DNA from 2 places in the Streptomyces sp. NPDC015171 genome. Region 1 is predicted to be linked to the other one. Evidence: predicted binding sites of a transcription regulator. Region 1 holds the regulator's gene; the other holds the start of a gene.
The links. Region 1 encodes HrcA, which represses chaperone genes, less so after heat shock. Its sites were predicted from a motif close to TTNGCACTCNGNNNNNCNGAGTGCNAA; they were not measured.

Region 1 (3,367 bases):
ACAGCGGTCCGGGGCATCGCCCGGCCGGTGTCAGCGGCCGTTGAAGGCGTCCTTCAGCCGGGAGAACAGGCCCTGCTGGCCGGGCTGGAACTGCCCCTGCGGGCGCTCCTCGCCGCGCAGCTTGGCCAGCTCGCGCAGCAGCCGCTCCTGCTCGGGGTCCAGCTTGGTCGGGGTGGTGACCTCGACGTGCACGATCAGGTCGCCCCGGCCGCCGCCGCGCAGATGGGTCACGCCCCGGCCGTGCAGCGGGATCGACTGGCCGGACTGGGTGCCGGGCCGGATGTCGACCTCCTCCATGCCGTCCAGCGTCTCCAGCGGCACCTTGGTGCCGAGGGACGCGGCCGTCATCGGGATGGTGACCGTGCAGTGCAGGTCGTCGCCGCGCCGCTGGAAGGTGGAGTGCGGCAGCTCGTGGATCTCGACGTACAGATCGCCGGCCGGGCCGCCGCCGGGGCCGACCTCGCCCTCGCCGGCGAGCTGGATCCGGGTGCCGTTGTCGACACCGGCCGGGATCTTCACCGTGAGCGTGCGCCGCGAGCGGACGCGGCCGTCGCCGGCGCACTCCGGGCACGGGGTCGGCACGACCGTGCCGAAGCCCTGGCACTGGGGGCAGGGCCGCGAGGTCATGACCTGGCCCAGGAAGGACCGGGTGACCTGGGAGACCTCACCGCGGCCGCGGCACATGTCACAGGTCTGGGCGGAGGTGCCCGGGGCCGCGCCCTCGCCGCTGCAGGTGTTGCAGACGACGGCGGTGTCGACCTGGATGTCCTTGGTCGTCCCGAAGGCCGCCTCGTCCAGCTCGACCTCGATCCGGATCATCGCGTCCTGGCCGCGCCGGGTGCGCGAGCGCGGGCCGCGCTGCGACGCCGTGCCGAAGAACGCGTCCATGATGTCGGAGAAGTTGCCGAAACCGCCGGCCCCGAAGCCGCCCGCGCCGGCGCCGCCGGACTGGGAGAGCGGGTCGCCGCCGAGGTCGTAGACCTGCTTCTTCTGCGGGTCCGACAGCACCTCGTAAGCGGCGTTGATCTCCTTGAACCGCTCCTGGGTCTTCGGATCCGGGTTGACGTCCGGGTGCAGCTCGCGAGCGAGCCGACGGAACGCCTTCTTGATCTCATCCTGCGACGCGTCGCGGCGCACGCCGAGAACGGCGTAGTAGTCCGTGGCCACTTACGACTCCGCCAGGATCTGTCCGACGTACCGTGCCACTGCGCGTACCGCTCCCATCGTTCCCGGGTAGTCCATGCGGGTCGGTCCGACCACGCCGAGCTTGGCAACCGCCTCGCCGCCCGAACCGTAGCCCACCGACACGACGGAGGTTGAGTTGAGTCCCTCGTGGGCGTTCTCGTGGCCGATGCGCACGGTCACGCCGGGATCCTTCGCCTCGCCGAGGAGCTTGAGGAGCACGACGTGCTCCTCGAGGGCCTCCAGGACGGGCCGGATCGTGAGGGGGAAGTCGTGCCCGAAGCGGGTGAGATTGGCCGTACCGCCGATCATCAACCGCTCCTCGTTCTCCTCGACGAGTGTCTCCAGGAGGGTGGAGAGCACCGTGGAGACCGTACCGCGGTCCTCGATCTCGAAGGCGTCCGGCAGGTCCTCGACCAGCCTCGGCACATCCGTGAACCGACGGCCCGCGACCCGGCTGTTCAGCCGCGCCCGCAGATCCGCCAGCGAGGCCTCGCCGAACGGCGCGGGACAGTCGACCATCCGCTGCTCGACCCGGCCGGTGTCCGTGATCAGCACGAGCATCACGCGCGCCGGGGCGAGCGAGAGCAGCTCCACGTGCCGGACCGTGGACCGGGTCAGCGAGGGGTACTGCACGACGGCGACCTGGCGGGTGAGCTGCGCGAGCAGCCGGACGGTCCGCGCCACGACGTCGTCGAGGTCGACGGAGCCGTCCAGGAAGTTCTGGATCGCCCGCCGCTCCGGCGCCGTCATCGGCTTCACGCCCGCCAGCTTGTCCACGAACAGGCGGTAGCCCTTGTCGGTGGGGATGCGCCCGGCACTGGTGTGCGGCTGCGCGATGAACCCCTCGTCCTCCAGGGCCGCCATGTCGTTGCGGACGGTCGCCGGGGAGACGCCGAGGTTGTGCCGCTCGGTGAGCGCCTTGGAACCGACCGGCTCCTCGGTGCCCACATAGTCCTGGACGATGGCGCGCAGCACCTGAAGCCTGCGTTCACTCAGCATCCGCGCGCACCTCCAGCACGTCGTCCTCGCCCCTCACGGGTCGTCCGCCTCGTCTGCCTGGCACTCTTCGCATGCGAGTGCCAGTACTCCCCGGCCCAGTGTACGGCCGTCGGGTGCACCCTGGGCAAGGTCGGGCCGCCGTACCGGCTCGTACCGCTAGCGTCGCCGGTATGACGGTGACTTGGGAAGAGCTGGGCTGGGAACGGCTGTCCTCCGGGGTGGGGAGGTGCCGGCTGCCCGGCTGGGACTGCACCGCGGGCCTGGTGCTCGGGGCGGGGACGGCGCTCGTGGTGGACGCCGGGTCGAGCCTGGCCGAGGGGGCGCGGCTGCGCGCGCAGGCGCAGGAGCTCTCCGGCGGCCGTGTGACCCATCTCGCGCTGACCCACCCCCACTTCGACCATGTCCTCGGGGCGCCCGCGTTCGCCGGCGCCCAGGTGTACGGGGCGGTGGGCCTGGACGCGGTGCTGGCCTACGAGCGCGAGGAACTGCGGCTCGACGCGCTCCGGCACGGGCTGCCGCCCGAGGCCGCCGAGGAGGCCACGGACGCCCTGGTCCCGCCCGGCCACCTGGTCTCCGGCGAGTGGACCCTCGACCTCGGCGGGGGCCGGCAGGTGCTGCTGGCCAACGTGGGCCCCGGCCACACCGCCTACGACCTCGCCGTCCTCGTCCCCGGCTCGCCCGGCTCCCCCGAGGTGGTCTTCTGCGGCGACCTGGTGGAGGAGTCCGGCCGGCCCCAGGCGGGCCCGGACGCGCTGCCGTCCCGCTGGCCGGACGCCCTGGACCGGCTGCTCGCGCTCGGCGGCGAGGACGCGCTGTACGTACCCGGTCACGGAGCGGTGGTGGACGCCGCCTTCGTACGCCGCCAGCGGGACGCCCTGGCGGCACGGTTCGACGTGAGCTGAATCGCCACGACGAGTGACGTACGGCGTGTCGTGCACACCGCCGGGCGGCTTCTCCTATCGTCATCCGAATGCGCCAGTACGCCGCCGACCTGACCCCGCCCTGGAAGAAGCCGAAGCCCGCGCCGGAGGTGCCGGCCGAGCCGGGCCTGGTGGTGGAGGAGCCCGGCACCGGCTTCTGCGGCGCGGTGATCCGCTGCGAGGCGGGCACGGTGACCCTGGAGGACCGCTTCGGCAAGCACCGGGTGTTCCCGCTGGAGCCGCGCGGCTTCCTGCTGGAGGGG
Region 2 (3,367 bases), on a different contig from region 1:
CGACGATGCCCTCCTCGACGGCGGCCTTCGCGTTGCGGACGGCGTCCTCGATGCGGTGCTTGCGCTCCTTGAGCTCCACCTCGGTGGCGGCGCCGGCCTTGATGACCGCGACACCGCCGGCGAGCTTCGCCAGGCGCTCCTGCAGCTTCTCGCGGTCGTAGTCCGAGTCGCTGTTCTCGATCTCGGCGCGGATCTGGTTGACCCGGCCGCCGACCTGCTCCGAGGAGCCGGCACCGTCGACGATGGTGGTCTCGTCCTTGGTGATGACGACCTTGCGGGCGCGGCCCAGGAGGTCCAGGGTCGCGTTCTCCAGCTTGAGGCCGACCTCCTCGGAGATGACCTCGCCGCCCGTGAGGATGGCGATGTCGCCGAGCATGGCCTTGCGGCGGTCGCCGAAGCCCGGGGCCTTGACGGCGACGGACTTGAAGGTGCCGCGGATCTTGTTGACCACCAGGGTCGACAGGGCCTCGCCCTCGACGTCCTCGGCGATGATCAGCAGCGGCTTGCCCGACTGCATGACCTTCTCCAGCAGCGGGAGCAGGTCCTTGACGGAGGCGATCTTGGAGTTCGCGATGAGGATGTAGGGGTCCTCCAGCGAAGCCTCCATGCGCTCCATGTCGGTGGCGAAGTAGGCGGAGATGTAGCCCTTGTCGAAGCGCATGCCCTCGGTGAGCTCGAGCTCGAGACCGAAGGTGTTGCTCTCCTCGACGGTGATGACGCCTTCCTTGCCGACCTTGTCCATGGCCTCGGCGATCAGCTCGCCGATCTGGGTGTCGGCGGCGGAGATGGAGGCGGTGGAGGCGATCTGCTCCTTGGTCTCCACGTCCTTCGCCTGCTCCAGCAGGGCGGCGGAGACGGCCTCGACGGCCTTCTCGATACCGCGCTTCAGGGCCATCGGGTTGGCACCGGCGGCGACGTTGCGCAGGCCTTCCTTGACCAGGGCCTGGGCCAGCACGGTCGCGGTGGTCGTACCGTCGCCGGCGACGTCGTCCGTCTTCTTGGCGACTTCCTTGACCAGCTCGGCGCCGATCTTCTCGTACGGGTCCTCGAGCTCGATCTCCTTGGCGATGGAGACACCATCGTTGGTGATCGTGGGGGCGCCCCACTTCTTCTCGAGGACGACGTTGCGGCCCTTGGGGCCGAGCGTCACCTTGACGGCGTCCGCGAGCTGGTTCATGCCGCGCTCGAGGCCGCGCCGCGCCTCCTCGTCGAACGCGATGATCTTGGCCATGTGAAGTGGTCCCTCCAGGACTGGGGGTGATTCCTTCGGACCGCGCCCGCGCCCGCGACGGACGGCTCGCATGCCTCGTGGTTCCTTGCCCCACCCGGCCTGCGGGCCTCACCGACCCGGTCCTTCACTGTCACTCTCACCTTCAGAGTGCTAACGCAATGATTAGCACTCGGCATGGTCGAGTGCAAGCGCCCGGCGGGGGTACGCGGCGTCCGTCAGCCGCCCGCGAACACCGGAGCCGGGCACGGCGAAGGGCCCGCACCCTCTGCGAGGTGCGGACCCTTCGTACAAGAAACGTTCAGGCGCTGAGGCGAACCATGTCGGCCTGCGGGCCTTTCTGGCCCTGCGAGATCTCGAACTCCACCCGCTGGCCCTCTTCCAGGGTGCGGTAGCCGTCCATCTGAATGGCGCTGTAGTGGACGAAGACGTCCGCACCACCGTCGACCGCGATGAAGCCGTACCCCTTCTCCGCGTTGAACCACTTGACGGTGCCCTGAGCCATGCCTAACTCCCCTATTACTGGCCCTTGCACAGATCCGCACTTCGCGAACCCGGGTCAGACCTCACCCCCCATTTGGACGGGGGCGTGCGCCGGAACGCGTCGACCGCGGCTGAATGTATCTGTCCAACTGCCGTCTGCAACAGGTCAATCGGACGAGAATTCTGGACGCAAGCGGTCCGGAATCTAGTGAGAATTCGCCCGACTCAGGGCAAGTCGGGCCCCATAAAAGCCATAAATGCCGCAGATCACCCGCGCACTTTGGCTACTTCTTGTCGGGCGTACGACATGAATCCAGGGCCCGGGAACCGGGGGCCGCGACCGGGTTCCCCAACTGTACCGCGCTCAATCACGCAGAATTGCCCCCTCCGCTTCTCTCACGGAGGGGGCAATTCGTTGAACAATCAGTAACCGCGGTTACCGAAGGTAATGATCAGCCGCCGGCGACGGCCGGGATGATGGAGACACCGGCGCCGTCCGGGGTGACGGTCTCCAGGCCCTGCTCGAAGCGGACGTCGTCGTCGTTCACGTACACATTGACGAACCGGCGCAGCTTGCCCTGGTCGTCCAGGACGCGCGCGGCGATCCCGGTGTGGTTCTTCTCCAGATCGGCGATGACCTCCGAGAGCGTCGCGCCCTCGGCGGCGACCTCGGCCCGTCCGTCGGTGTAGGTGCGCAGGATGGTGGGGATGCGAACGGTCACGCTCATGCGAGGCCAGCCTCTCGGAAGGAGTCCAGGGTCGGACGGATGGTGGCGGTGAGGCCGGTGCCGGCCACCGCGTCGAGGGTCTTCAGACCGTCGCCGGTGTTGAGGACGACCGTGGTCTTCGCCGGGTCGAGGACGCCGTCCTTGAGCAGCTTGCGGGTGACGCCGACGGTCACCCCGCCCGCCGTCTCCGCGAAGATGCCCTCGGTGCGGGCCAGCAGCTTGATGGCGTCCACGACCTCCGCGTCCGTCACGTCCTCCACCGCGCCGCCGGTGCGGCGGGCGATGTCCAGGACGTAGGGCCCGTCGGCCGGGTTGCCGATGGCCAGGGACTTGGCGATGGTGTTCGGCTTCTGCGGGCGGACCACGTCGTGCCCGGCCTTGAAGGCGGCGGAGACCGGCGAGCAGCCCTCGGCCTGCGCGCCGAAGATCTTGTACGGCCGGTCCTCGACCAGACCCAGCTCGATCAGCTCCCGCAGCCCCTTGTCGATCTTGGTGAGCTGGGAGCCGGAGGCGATCGGGATCACGATCTGCTCGGGCAGCCGCCAGCCGAGCTGCTCGCAGATCTCGTACGCCAGGGTCTTGGATCCCTCCGCGTAGTACGGCCGCAGGTTGACGTTGACGAAGCCCCAGCCCTCGCCGGCCGGGTCGCCGATCAGCTCGGAGCAGAAGCGGTTCACGTCGTCGTAGTTGCCCTCGATGCCGACGAGCTCGCCGCCGTAGACCGCGGCCATGACGATCTTGCCCTGCTCCAGGTCGTGCGGGATGAACACGCAGGAGCGGAAGCCGGCCCGGGCGGCGGCGGCGCCGACGGCGCCGGCCAGGTTGCCGGTGGAGGAGCAGGAGAGCGTGCTGAAGCCGAAGACGCGGGCGGCTTCGAGGGCCTGGGCGACCACCCGGTCCTTGAAGGAGTGCGTCGGGTTGCCGGAGT

Region 2: groL (chaperonin GroEL) is a predicted target of HrcA. The motif match lies at 1,394-1,420, and genes of this name have one in related genera.

The regions. Positions count from the first base shown of each region.
Region 1 is NZ_JBIBUO010000004.1:228,475-231,841, reverse strand. It holds gene dnaJ (molecular chaperone DnaJ) at 31-1,167, opposite strand; gene hrcA (heat-inducible transcriptional repressor HrcA) at 1,168-2,184, opposite strand; gene ACF073_RS13175 (MBL fold metallo-hydrolase) at 2,355-3,086, shown strand; gene ACF073_RS13170 (DUF3097 domain-containing protein) at 3,155-3,367, shown strand, end outside.
Region 2 is NZ_JBIBUO010000005.1:137,699-141,065, reverse strand. It holds gene groL (chaperonin GroEL) at 1-1,231, opposite strand, end outside; gene ACF073_RS15865 (cold-shock protein) at 1,530-1,733, opposite strand; gene ACF073_RS15860 (MoaD/ThiS family protein) at 2,164-2,439, opposite strand; gene thrC (threonine synthase) at 2,436-3,367, opposite strand, start outside.